DNA from 3 places in the Pseudomonas sp. LBUM1660 genome. Region 3 is predicted to be linked to each of the others. Evidence: predicted binding sites of a transcription regulator. Region 3 holds the regulator's gene; each other region holds the start of a gene.
The links. Region 3 encodes sigma-54, which starts transcription at its own class of promoters, with help from an activator protein. Its sites were predicted from a motif close to ANTGGCATNNANNTTGCTNT; they were not measured.

Region 1 (4,559 bases), 710 kb from region 3:
GGTCGAAGATCTGGTCCAGAACCCAGTCCGGACGTGCGCCTGGACGGTCAACCTTGTTGATCACCACGATTGGACGCAGGCCGGCTTCGAAAGCCTTCTTGGTCACGAAACGGGTTTGCGGCATAGGGCCGTCTTGAGCGTCAACCAGCAGCAGAACGGAGTCAACCATCGACATTACGCGTTCAACTTCGCCGCCGAAGTCGGCGTGGCCCGGGGTGTCCACGATGTTGATGTGGTAGCCGTTCCAGTTGATGGCGGTGTTTTTCGCCAGAATGGTAATACCGCGCTCTTTCTCCTGGTCGTTGGAGTCCATCACGCGCTCGTCGTTGAGCTCGTTGCGCTCCAGGGTGCCGGATTGACGCAAGAGTTTGTCTACCAGGGTGGTCTTACCATGGTCAACGTGAGCAATGATGGCGATGTTGCGTAGATTTTCGATCACTTGTGTATCTCGATCAGAGGATTCGGTGTGCTGACAAGTCTTGGCAGCGATTAACAGTAGAGTCCGGCAAAGCCGTTACAGCTTGACGGCGGCGTCGGGGGGCCGGTGACGCAGGCCACAGGCAAACAGCCCCGGGCACTTAGCTCGGTCGATAAACGCGCACATTGGCATGCCCCTCACTGAGCAAATGGTGGGCATGCAGGCGACTCATCACGCCTTTGTCGCAATACAGCAGGTACTGGCGAGTAGGGTCCAGTTCCTTGAAACGAGCGTTCAATGCATAAAACGGCATCGCTTGTACCTCAATGCCAGCAAGGCCCAGCGGGTCGTCTTCAGCGGCATCCGGGTGACGGATGTCGATGACGATCTGACCAGCCAACGCTTCGCCGACTTCTTCGATTTGCAAGTCCTGGCCCAATTCGTCGATCACGCGATCGATCGGCACCAGTTTGGCGTTCTCGAGCGCACGCTCAAGTACTGCCATGTCGAACTGTTGTTCTTCGTACTCCACGCGTGGACGCTTGGCGTGGGTCTTGGGGTTCACCGAGATGACCCCGCAATATTCCGGCATGTGCTTGGCGAAGTCGGCCGTGCCGATTTCGTTGGCCAGGTCGATGATGTCCTGCTTGTGACTGGCGATCAGCGGACGCAAGACCAGCTTGTCGGTTACGCAGTCGATCACGGACAGGTTCGGCAGTGTCTGGCTCGACACCTGGGAAATCGCCTCGCCGGTAACCAGCGCATCGATGTCCAGCCGATCGGCAATACGGGAAGCAGCGCGCAACATCATACGCTTCAAAACTACACCCATATGACTGTTATCGACTTTCCCGAGAATTTCTCCCAGGACTTCCTCGAACGGCACACTCACAAATAACACGCGCTGGGAGCTGCCATACTTCTTCCAGATGAAGTGCGCGACTTCCATGACGCCCAGTTCATGGGCCCGTCCGCCCAGATTAAAGAAGCAGAAATGGCTCATCAGGCCGCGGCGCATGATCTGGTAAGCAGCCACCGTGGAATCGAACCCACCCGACATCAGGACAAGTGTCTGTTCCAGTGCACCCAGCGGATATCCGCCGATGCTGTTGTGCTGGCTGTGGATCACGAACAACCGTTTGTCGCGAATTTCGATGCGGACTTCGATTTCCGGGTCTTTCAGCGAAATTCCGGCGGCGCCGCACTGGCGACGCAGTTGGCTGCCGACATATTTCTCGACGTCCATCGAGCTGAATTCATGCTTGCCGGCACGCTTGCAGCGCACCGAAAAGACCTTCCCGGCCAACGCCTCACCGAAGTGCTGCTTGCACTTGGCGACGATGTCGTCGAAATCGCCCAGCGGGTATTCGTCGACTTGCAGGAAATGCGCGATGCCCGGCATGCAGCTCAGGCGCTCGGTCATCTCCTTCAGGGCTTTGGGATCGCTGACGCGGGTTTCCAGCTCGAGATTGTCCCACACGCCGTTCACCACCACAGCCGGGTCCAGGTCGCGGAGCACGGTACGGATGTTTTTGGCCAACTGGCGGATGAAACGCATCCGTACCGGGCGGCTCTTGATGGTGATCTCGGGGAAGACTTTTACGATTAGTTTCATGAAAACAGCGCGCGCTGGGCCAGCCGAAAAAGGGGGGCGCGGATTATAGCGGAAATTGCTCAAGGTTTAACCAGTTAATGTGCAGAAGGTTTTGCGCGCACCAAAACAGGTCATTTGTCGATTTTAACGCTACATTGTAGGGCGAGATTTTCCGCTTACAGATGCTTTGTGCCTTTATAAGCGTGATATTGGGGCAAAAAACCCATGCTGGGGCACTGGCATGCAATTTGCTCCCTTGTGAGGCAGGTTGCCTTGGCAGAGTATTCGCGCCGGCATCACCCACATTCTAAGGGCATCCACTACTAAGCCCGAAGCCACCCGGAGGACACTATGTCGAAGTCGGTTCAACTCATCAAAGATCATGACGTCAAGTGGATTGATCTGCGCTTCACGGACACCAAAGGCACTCAGCACCACGTGACCATGCCGGCTCGCGACGCGCTGGATGAAGCTTTCTTCGAAGAAGGCAAAATGTTCGACGGTTCCTCCATCGCTGGCTGGAAAGGCATCGAAGCTTCCGACATGATCCTGCTGCCGGACGACAGCACTGCCGTTCTCGACCCGTTCACCGAAGACCCAACGCTGATCATCGTTTGCGATGTAATCGAGCCTTCGACAATGCAAGGCTACGATCGCGACCCACGTGCGATCGCCAAGCGTGCCGAGGAATACCTGAAGTCGACCGGTATCGGCGATACCGTTTTCGTTGGTCCGGAGCCTGAGTTTTTCATCTTCGATCAGGTGAAATTCAAGTCCGACATCTCCGGCTCGATGTTCAAAATCTTCTCCGAACAAGGTTCGTGGATGTCCGACCAGGACATCGAAGGCGGCAACCATGGCCACCGTCCAGGTATCAAAGGCGGTTACTTCCCGGTTCCTCCGTTTGACCACGACCACGAAATCCGTACCTCCATGTGCAACGCCATGGAAGAAATGGGTCTGGTCATCGAAGTTCACCACCACGAAGTGGCAACTGCCGGTCAGAACGAAATCGGTGTGAAGTTCAACACCCTGGTCGCCAAGGCTGACGAAGTTCAGACCCTGAAATACTGCGTGCACAACGTGGCTGTCGCTTATGGCCGCACCGCGACCTTCATGCCAAAGCCTCTGTACGGCGACAACGGTTCGGGTATGCACGTCCACCTGTCCATCGCCAAAGACGGCAAGAACACCTTCGCTGGCGAAGGCTATGCCGGCCTGTCTGACACCGCCCTGTACTTCATCGGCGGCATCATCAAGCACGGTAAGGCGCTGAACGGCTTCACCAACCCGTCGACCAACTCCTACAAGCGTCTGGTCCCAGGTTTCGAAGCTCCGGTAATGCTGGCCTACTCGGCTCGTAACCGTTCCGCTTCGATCCGTATTCCTTACGTGTCCAGCCCTCGTGCTCGCCGTATCGAAGCCCGCTTCCCGGATCCAGCAGCCAACCCGTACCTGGCCTTCGCTGCCCTGGTAATGGCCGGCCTGGACGGCATCCAGAACAAGATCCACCCTGGCGATGCAGCTGACAAAAACCTGTACGACCTGCCGCCTGAAGAGGCGAAAGAGATCCCACAAGTTTGCGGCAGCCTGAAAGAAGCTCTGGAAGAGCTGGACAAAGGTCGTGCGTTCCTGACCAAAGGCGGCGTGTTCTCCGATGACTTCATCGACGCTTACATCGCTCTGAAAAGCGAAGAAGAAATCAAAGTACGTACCTTCGTACACCCACTGGAATATGAGCTGTACTACAGCTGCTGATCCCGTAGCGCCTGTGCAAGCGGCGTGACAAAAAAGAGGCCTCCTTCGGGAGGTCTTTTTTATGCCCGCGATTTGGCGATCACTGAAAAACCCTGTGGGAGCGGGCTTGCTCGCGAATGCAGTGTGTCAGCTTGCATTGATGGTGACTGACACTCCGCTTTCGCGAGCAAGCCCGCTCCCACAGGGGTTTTGTGGTGTTTGAGGGATTTTGGCAATTCATGCCCAAATGTTAACGAGCTGGGTCAATCACCACCCCCTGACCTATGCTGCACCCCAACGCTTTCGCTTCCGGTCGATTTTATGGGTCGTGGTTTTCTTTTGATGTTGCTGATGATCGCCCTGCCCGCCGCAGCGCAGATCTATAAGTACACCGACGCCTCCGGGAACACCGCCTATAGCAATCAACCACCCGACGGCGTCAAGGCGCAGCCGGTCGAGTTGCCACCGCTCAACAGCGTTGCGCCCCAGGCACCTCCTGCGCCCGCTGCCGAAACCGGCAACCGCGAGCAACCGCGCAGCGCCTATGAGGTACTGGAGTTGACCGGCCTGCCCACCGACGAAGCCCTGCGCGCCAACAACGGCACGTTCACCGTCAGCGTCCTGATCAAACCGCGCCTGCGAGCGCCGCACCTGTTCAGGTTGTTGCTTGACGGCCAACCCTACGGGCAATCGAGCAACGTGCCGATCCTGCAACTGGTGAACATCGACCGTGGCGAACACAGCCTGGCAGTGCAAGTAATCGACGGTGAGAACATCGTCCAGCAAAGCCCGACGGTGACATTCACCGTG
Region 2 (4,559 bases), 2.8 Mb from region 3:
CGCGAGTGGTCGCCTTTGGCGACAGGCTCGAGGTGTCGATCTTCAGGTCGGTCAGCACGCCATTGATGATCTTGCCGTTGTCATCAACGCCGTAACCTTGCAGACGGTTACCGCTGTTGTCGATCACGTAGTTTTCAGCGTCAGTCTTGAACGCACCGGCACGGGTGTAGCTCAGGGAACCGTTGTCGCTGAGGATGAAGAAACCGTTGCCCTGGATACCCATGTCCAGCACGTTGCCGGTGTTGTTCACGTCGCCCTGACCGAACTGCTGGGAAACGTTGGCCAGACGCACGCCGTTGCCGATGGTCTTGCTGCCGGTACCCAGTCGCGTGGCCGAGTACACGTCTTCGAATTCTGCACGGGACGATTTGAAACCGGTGGTCGCGACGTTGGCGATGTTGTTGCCGGTCACGTCCAGTTGTTTGTTGGCTGCATAGAGACCGCTAAGGCCGATATTGAAAGACATATTCCACTCCTTTGTGCCGTGTTAGTCGGCTCTATATACCAATGGTCTGTACTTTGGACAGGGCAACGCTGCCCAGGCCTGCCAGGTTCAGCATCAACTCACCGCCGGTCTGGCTGATGGTCACGCTATTGACGGTTGCCGGCAGGTAAGTCACCAGCGAGGTCGCCTTGCTGTCGTAGGTTGCGGTGGCGGCAAATTTGTATGTGCCAGCCTTGGCCACTTCGCCCGCATCGTTCTTGCCGTCCCAGATGAAACTGGCGTTGCCGGCCTTCTGACTGCCCAGGTCGATGGTGCGGACCACTTTGCCATCGGCGCCGGTGATCTTGATCGTCACCGGATCCACCGATGCCGGAACCACGGCCGTGCCGTTGAAGCTCTTGGAGGTATCGACGACCGCTGTGTCGGTCTGCGCGACCACCGAGCGGCCCACCAGCGAAGACGCTTGCAGCGCTTGCGACGAGTTGTAGTTGCCGGCAATGCCGCTGACCGTTTCGTTCAGCGTGGTGATGCCTTCCAGGCTACTGAACTGCGCCAACTGGGCCACGAACTCGCCGTTGTCTTGCGGTTCCAGCGGGTTCTGGTTTTTCAGCTGGGTGACCAGCAATTGCAGGAACGCATCCTTGCCCAACGCCTTCTTGCCAGTGGCGCTGTTGGTCGCTGCGGTCAAACCGTCAGCACCGGTATTGGTCTTGACCGACGAATTGGCCAGGACGTCCTTGATGTTCAAGCCGCTGGTGGTATCGGTAACACTCATCTGAGTCGCCCCTTATCACTGACCGAGGGTCAGGACCTTCTGCATCATGGTTTTGGCGGTGTTCATCATTTCGGCGTTGGTCTGGAACGAGCGACTGGCGGAAATCATGTCGGCCATTTCTTCGACGACGTTGACGTTCGGGTAGTAGACGTAGCCCTTGGCATCGGCGGCCGGATGGTTCGGCTCGTAACGCGCGTCAAGGTTGCTCTGGTCTTCGACCACGCCCAGCACTTGCACGCCTTGACCGGCGGCGTCCTGGTTCTGGAACAGCGAATCGCTGCCGCCGCTCTGTCCGCCCTGGAACATGGTGGCGAACACTGGGTGACGGGCGCGATAGGTCTGGTCGATGCTCGACGAGACGGTTTCGGCGTTGGCGATGTTCGAGGCCACGGTGTTCAAGCGCGTGGTCTGGGCACTCATGCCGCTACCGGCAATGTTGAAAACACTGGATAGAGACATGAATTACTCTCCGCGCAGGGCTGACATCAGCCCTTTGAATTTGCTGTTGAGCAGGGTGAAGCTGGCCTGGAAGCCGACGGCGTTTTCCGCGTAGTTCGACTGTTCCAGTTGGGCGTCCACGGTGTTCTGGTCGATCGACGGCTGCATCGGCGTGCGATACATCAGCGACTCGTCGCCATTGCCCAGGCCTTCGGCCTCGATATGACGGTTATTGGTCATGTTCAACGCAAACGTGCCACCCTTGGTTTTCTCGTTCTGTGCGGCGAGCACTTTGGAGAACTCCAGGTCCCGAGCCTTGTAGTTCGGGGTGTCGGCGTTGGCGATGTTGTTGGCCAGGACTTCGGCACGCTGTGCGCGGAAGCCAAGGGCTTGTTCGTGGATACCGAGCGCTTTATCGAAGCTGATGCTCATGTCGGGAAACCTTCGGGTGACCTGATTTTTCGTAACAGAGACATAGCAAGCGGCGTGCCAATTCAAAAAAGCCCGGAAACCGGGGCTTTGCGGGCAGTGGCAAGGCGGCAATGCCAGAAAAGCGGCAACCGATGTCCGCCGCCTGCCGCTTTTCTGCCGCTTATCTCTGGCAACACCGACAACTGTAGGAGCGAGGCTTGCCCGCGAAGGCGGTGTGTCAGACAGCATCATCATTGACTGACCCACCGCCTTCGCGGGCAAGCTTCGCTCCTACAGGGGGTGCGGCGCTCGTGGGAAATCATCGGGCAAAAAAAACGGGAGCCCCTGAGGACTCCCGTTTTTTGATGCTGCCAACCCATCACTTCGCCTGGTAAATGATCCCCGGGCTGCACTGGACCATCTGGTAATGATCCGGCAAACCGTTCAGCGCTTCGGAGGCGCCCAGGAACAGATAACCGCCCGGCTTGAGCGTGCTGTGAATGCGCAACAGGATGTCTTTCTTCACCTCGGCGGAAAAGTAGATCAGCACGTTGCGGCAGAACACGATGTCGAACTTGCCCAAGGCCGCGTAGCTGTCCAGCAGGTTGAACGAGCGAAACTCCACGCGGCTCTTGATCGGCGCCTTGATGGCCCAGCGCCCCGGCCCTTTGGGGTCGAAGTAACGCTGAAGGCGCTCGGGCGACAGACCACGGCCGATGGCCAGGCTGTCGTACTCGCCGGTCTTGCAGTTGGTCAGCATGGTGCCGGACAGATCAGTCGCGACAATCTGCGCACCCATCTTCAACTGGCCCATGTTGACCCGCTCAAACTCATCGATGGACATCGACAGCGAATACGGTTCCTGACCCGACGAGCACGCCGCCGACCAGATCCGCAGACGCTGGCCGGGGGCCGCCTTGATCGCTTCGGGCAACACCTTGTTCTTCAAGACTTCAAACGGATAGGTGTCACGAAACCACAGGGTTTCGTTGGTGGTCATCGCATCCACCACCATCTCGCGCAAACCGCTGCGCGGCTGGGTCTGGATGCGCTGAACCAGCTCACCCAAGGACTTGATGCCCTGCTGCTCCATCAGTTTGTTGAGACGGCTCGAGACCAGGTACTGCTTGTTTTCACCGAGCAAAATGCCACAGGCTTTTTCCAGGAATACCCGGAACTGTTCGAAATCCAAATTACCCGTAGACAAAGATGCCGCCTCTTAAATCGTGTTAACCACCAGGGGCAGAAGGCCCCTAGCTGATATCTGCTGCTTTGATCCGGTCAACTACCCGGGATGCCAGGTCATCAGGACGGAATTTGGCAAGGAAGTCATCCGCGCCGACCTTCTTGACCATTGCCTGATTGAATACACCCGACAACGAAGTATGCAGGATGATATGAAGCTTTTGCATGCGCGGGTCGTTGCGGATCTCGGCCGTCAGGGTGTACCCGTCCATCTCCGGCATCTCGATGTCGGAAATCATCATCAGGAACTCTTCTTCCGGCTTCTTGCCCTCATCGACCAGCTTGCGCAAGTAATCCAGCGCTTGCCTGCCGTCGTTCAATGCCACCACTTCGACGCCGACCGTTTGCAGGCAACGAGTCACCTGCTTGCGCGCCACCGACGAGTCATCGACCGTCAATACCCGCAAGGACAGCGCCTTGTGCTGGGTTTCGACATCCACCACGCCGACCGAAATCGCTTCCGGTGTCGGCGCCACTTCCGCCAGCACTTTCTCGACGTCGATGATTTCGACTAACTGATTGTCGACCCGAGTCACAGCCGTCAGGTAATGATCGCGTCCCGTGCCCTTGGGTGGCGGATGAATCTCCTCCCAGTTCATGTTGACGATGCGCTCCACCGATCGCACCAGGAAACCCTGGGTCTTGGTGTTGTACTCCGTGATGATCACGAACGGTTTGCTTTGATCTTTAAGTGCCCCGGAGCCGGTCGCCATTGCCAGATCAAGAATCGGAATGGTCGCCCCCCGGATATTTGCCACACCGCACACGACAGGACTGGACTTGGGCATCAGGGTCAGTTTGGGGCATTGCAGCACTTCCCGAACCTTGAACACGTTGATCCCATACAGCTGCTGACCGTCGAGACGGAACAACAACAGCTCAAGGCGATTCTGCCCAACCAGTTGCGTGCGCTGGTTTACTGCATCCATTACACCAGCCATGCACAGACTCCTACACCAACGCTTAAGTGTGTTGCGACGCACGTTCATTGCTAAACGGCACGGCGCTTGCTTTTTAACTCTTATGAACACAGAAACGACATTTTTCCGACGCCTGACATCAATGACCCGCAAATTGCTTTGCGCGATGTCGGCCGTCTGCCTGTTCAACGCTGGCAGCCCTGCCCTTGCTGACGCGGTTACCTTGCCTGACATGCTTATCGGCGTCACTCAGGGCTTTCTTGAGTTCACCGTAGAAGACTATTTGGCCACCAGTCAAACGGAAGGACGCTACGAAATCGAGGTC
Region 3 (4,559 bases):
AGTTTCCCTGGCACGTCCAGAGTGAGCACGGCGAAGTCAACCCGGACGGCACTCAGGTCGAGCTGATTGACTCGGTGCGCATCACGCGTTTCGACGAGAAAAACCGCAGAACCCTGATTACCACCACCCGAATGACAGTGTTCCCGCAGCAGCAATATGCGCAGACCGATCAACCCGTTAGAATCGACGGCGCTGGCGGTGTATCGACAGGCAACGGAATGAAAGCGTATTTGAAAGAAAGCAGGATACACCTGCTATCGAACGTAAGAGGACAGTATGAGGCTCGTTAAAACTCTCCCTATTTTGCTCAGTCTGGGCGCAGCACTGGGAAGCGTGAGCGCCTGGGCTCTGCCGAACGATCAAGAGCAGCCTATCCGCATTCAGGCCGACGACGCCCAACTGGACGACAAGAATGGCATTGCCACCTATAAAGGTGACGTGATCATCACTCAGGGCTCGATGAAGGTCACCGGCAATACCGTGACCATCACCCGTACCCCGGCTGGCGACATCGATGTGGTGACCTCGGTGGGCAACCTTGCCTACTTTGAGCAGATGCAGACGGCTGGCGACACCAAGCCGGTTCAGGGCTACGGAGTGACCATCCAGTACCACGCCTCGCAAAACCGCGTCGTATTGATCGATCGTGCAAAAGTCATCGACAAGGACAACAACGTCACCCAAGGCGAGAAAATCGTCTATGACACGGTGAAAAAGCTGGCGAGCGCCGGTCGCGCCACGGGCAACAAGGTCACCGAGTCGCGTCCGCGCATCGACATGGTGATCCAGCCCAAGCCAAAAACCGACGAGAAAAAGGCCCCGTAATGGCAACTCTGAAAGCTCAGCATCTGGCCAAGAGCTACAAGAGCCGCCAAGTCGTGCGTGACGTCAGCCTGTCCATTGACAGCGGTCAGATCGTCGGCCTGCTGGGTCCTAACGGCGCCGGCAAGACCACCTGTTTCTACATGATCGTTGGCCTGGTACAGGCCGATCAGGGTCGCGTACTGATCGACGATCTAGACGTCAGCCACCAGCCGATGCACGGTCGTGCAAAGGCCGGTATCGGCTATCTTCCGCAAGAAGCGTCGATCTTCCGCAAACTGTCGGTGGCCGATAACATCATGGCCATCCTCGAGACCCGCAAGGAACTCGACAAGGCAGAGCGTCGCAAGGAGCTGGAAAGCCTGCTGCAGGAATTCCACATCAGCCACATCCGCGACAACCTCGGCATGAGCCTGTCCGGCGGTGAGCGTCGTCGGGTGGAAATCGCCCGGGCACTGGCCACCAACCCGAAATTCATCCTCCTCGACGAACCATTCGCCGGTGTGGACCCGATTTCGGTGGGCGACATCAAACAGATCATCTACCACCTCAAGGCCAAAGGCATTGGCGTGCTGATCACTGACCACAACGTCCGTGAAACCCTGGATATCTGCGAAACCGCCTACATCGTCAACGATGGCCAGTTGATCGCCGAGGGTGACTCCGCCACCATCCTGGCCAACGAACTGGTCAAGGAAGTGTATCTGGGCCATGAATTCCGCCTTTAAGCGCTAAGGTGTCTGGCTGATTGTCCGAGCGCTTGTCTCGATAAAAAATCAATACTTTTTTATTGTTACAGCGCTCTAGGCAAACGCTGCAGTTTCGGGCATATAATTTGCTTATGTTTGGCGCTCCGGCGCCCTGTAGTGGATGGCGCATGTGCGCCGGCGAATAAGGTGTTAAGCCCCTGCCATGAAACCATCGCTAGTCTTGAGAATGGGCCAGCAGCTGACGATGACACCGCAGCTGCAACAGGCTATCCGCCTGCTCCAATTGTCGACCCTGGACCTGCAACAGGAAATCCAGGAGGCCCTGGAGTCCAATCCGATGCTCGAACGCCAGGAAGAAGGCGACGACTTCGATAACGCCGACCCTTTGGCCGACAAAGCCGAACAGCTCCCCAACGCCGACATTTCGGAACCCTCCTACCAGGAAACCGCCCCGACGGTGGATAACCTCGAGGAAGGCGACTGGAACGAGCGCATTCCCAACGAGCTGCCCGTCGATACCGCGTGGGAAGACGTCTACCAGACCAGCGCCAGCAGCCTGCCGAGCAACGATGACGACGAGTGGGATTTCACCACCCGCACATCGGCCGGTGAAAGCCTGCAAAGCCATTTGTTGTGGCAACTGAACCTTGCACCGATGTCCGACACCGATCGCCTGATCGCCGTGACCCTGATCGACTGCATCAACAATCAGGGCTACCTGGACGAAACCCTTGAGGAAATTCTCGAGGCCTTCGATCCGGAACTGGACATCGAACTGGACGAAATCGAAGCCGTCCTGCACCGCATCCAGCAATTCGAACCGGCCGGCATTGGCGCCCGCAACCTGAGTGAATGCCTGCTGCTGCAACTGCGCCAACTGCCAGCCAAGACCCCCTGGCTGGCCGAAGCGAAACGCCTGGTCACCGACTACATCGACCTGCTCGGCAGTCGCGACTACAGCCAGCTGATGCGCCGCATGAAGCTCAAGGAAGATGAACTGCGCCAGGTCATCGAGCTGGTGCAGAGCCTCAACCCGCGTCCGGGCTCGCAGATCGAGTCCAGTGAAGCCGAATACGTTGTCCCTGACGTCATCGTGCGCAAGGACAACGAGCGCTGGCTGGTCGAGCTGAACCAGGAATCGGTGCCACGGCTGCGGGTCAACGCCCAATACGCCGGGTTTGTGCGCCGCGCCGACACCAGCGCCGACAACACCTTCATGCGCAATCAGTTGCAAGAAGCTCGCTGGTTCATCAAAAGCCTGCAAAGCCGCAACGAAACCCTGATGAAAGTGGCCACCCAGATTGTCGAGCATCAGCGCGGCTTCCTGGAGTACGGCGACGAAGCGATGAAACCGCTGGTGCTGCATGATATTGCCGAGGCGGTGGGCATGCACGAGTCGACGATTTCACGGGTGACCACGCAGAAATTCATGCATACCCCACGGGGCATATATGAACTGAAATACTTTTTTTCCAGCCATGTCAGCACCTCCGAAGGCGGCGAATGCTCGTCCACAGCGATCCGCGCGATCATCAAAAAACTGGTTGCCGCGGAAAATCAGAAAAAGCCGTTGAGTGACAGCAAGATCGCTGGTTTACTGGAGGCACAAGGCATTCAGGTGGCTCGCCGCACCGTCGCCAAGTACCGCGAATCCCTCGGGATCGCGCCTTCGAGCGAACGCAAGCGGTTGATGTAGAGCCACGCCACAGCGTTCCAGTGGTAGATCATCTGATCTACCGCTTTATGCACTGGCAACGAAGGAGAAGCTGTATGCAAGTCAACATCAGTGGACACCAACTGGAAGTGACCGAACCTCTTCGCACCTACATCGGCGAAAAACTCGAACGATTAGAGAGGCATTTCGACAAGATCACCAACGTGCAGGTCACGATGACGGTCGAAAAGCTCAAGCAGAAAATCGAAGCCACGCTGCATATTCCCGGCAATGAAGTGGTCGCCAACGCGGAGCATACCGATATGTATGCGGCGATCGACGCACTGACCGACAAGCTGGATAAACAACTCAAAAAGCATAAGGAAAAGACCCAAAGCCTCCTTCAGGGCGCTACCGGTCGTTAACACTCCCAACCCATGATCCGACTTGAAAGCATCCTGACCCCCGGCCGTTCCCTCGTGAACGTGCCGGGCGGCAGCAAAAAGAAAGCCCTCGAGCAAATTGCCAACCTGATCGCCCGGGAAGTGCCGGATCTGGAAATGCAAGATGTCTTTGAGGCTCTGATTGCGCGTGAAAAACTCGGTTCGACCGGTTTTGGCAACGGCATCGCCATTCCCCACTGCCGCCTGAAGGGCTGCACCTCGCCCATCAGTGCCCTGATGCACCTCGACGCACCCATTGATTTCGACGCCATCGACGGCGCCCCGGTTGACCTGCTGTTTGTTCTGCTGGTCCCGGAAGCAGCTACCGATGCGCACCTGGAACTGCTCCGCCAGATCGCCAGCATGCTTGATCGCAAGGAAGTACGCGAAAAACTGCGTAGCGCCCCGAGCAACGAAGCCTTGTATCAGGTTGTCCTGGACGAGCAAAACGGTCACTAATCATGCGTTTGATCATTGTCAGTGGCCGTTCCGGCTCAGGTAAAAGTACCGCACTCGATGTTCTCGAGGACAACGGCTACTACTGCATCGACAACCTGCCCGCCGGATTGCTGCCGGAACTGGCCGAGCGCGCACTTATTCATACCGAGCTGGCACAACCCCTGGTCGCGGTATCCATCGATGCACGCAACCTGCCGAGCCACCTTTCGCGGTTTCCGGAATTGCTCGAAGAAGTCCGCAGCCGGCATATCAAGTGTGATGTGTTGTACCTGGACGCCGACGAAGAAACCCTGCTCAAACGCTTCTCGGAAACCCGCCGCCGCCACCCACTGAGTACTGCCCACCGTTCGTTGGCGGAGGCAATTCAGGACGAAACCAGTTTGCTGGGGCCGATCGCCGATCTGGCGGACCTCAAAGTCAACACCACCAACCTGAACCTGTATCAACTACGCGATACCATCAAGTTGCGCC

Region 1: the regulator sigma-54 is predicted to act here: its motif matches at 2,248-2,267, upstream of glnA (glutamate--ammonia ligase).
Region 2: the regulator sigma-54 is predicted to act here: its motif matches at 2,133-2,152, upstream of flgB (flagellar basal body rod protein FlgB).

What each region holds. Positions count from the first base shown of each region.
Region 1 covers NZ_CP166795.1:366,260-370,818, reverse strand. The annotation lists gene typA (translational GTPase TypA) at 1-439, opposite strand, end outside; gene thiI (tRNA uracil 4-sulfurtransferase ThiI) at 579-2,033, opposite strand; gene glnA (glutamate--ammonia ligase) at 2,364-3,770, shown strand; gene ACA068_RS01825 (DUF4124 domain-containing protein) at 4,071-4,559, shown strand, end outside.
Region 2 covers NZ_CP166795.1:4,677,664-4,682,222, forward strand. The annotation lists gene flgE (flagellar hook protein FlgE) at 1-466, opposite strand, end outside; gene flgD (flagellar hook assembly protein FlgD) at 498-1,220, opposite strand; gene flgC (flagellar basal body rod protein FlgC) at 1,236-1,679, opposite strand; gene flgB (flagellar basal body rod protein FlgB) at 1,683-2,090, opposite strand; gene cheR (protein-glutamate O-methyltransferase CheR) at 2,449-3,276, opposite strand; gene ACA068_RS21740 (chemotaxis protein CheV) at 3,323-4,255, opposite strand; gene flgA (flagellar basal body P-ring formation chaperone FlgA) at 4,338-4,559, shown strand, end outside.
Region 3 covers NZ_CP166795.1:1,075,920-1,080,478, reverse strand. The annotation lists gene lptC (LPS export ABC transporter periplasmic protein LptC) at 1-290, shown strand, start outside; gene lptA (lipopolysaccharide transport periplasmic protein LptA) at 277-825, shown strand; gene lptB (LPS export ABC transporter ATP-binding protein) at 825-1,550, shown strand; gene ACA068_RS04925 (RNA polymerase factor sigma-54) at 1,735-3,228, shown strand; gene hpf (ribosome hibernation-promoting factor, HPF/YfiA family) at 3,303-3,611, shown strand; gene ptsN (PTS IIA-like nitrogen regulatory protein PtsN) at 3,624-4,088, shown strand; gene rapZ (RNase adapter RapZ) at 4,091-4,559, shown strand, end outside.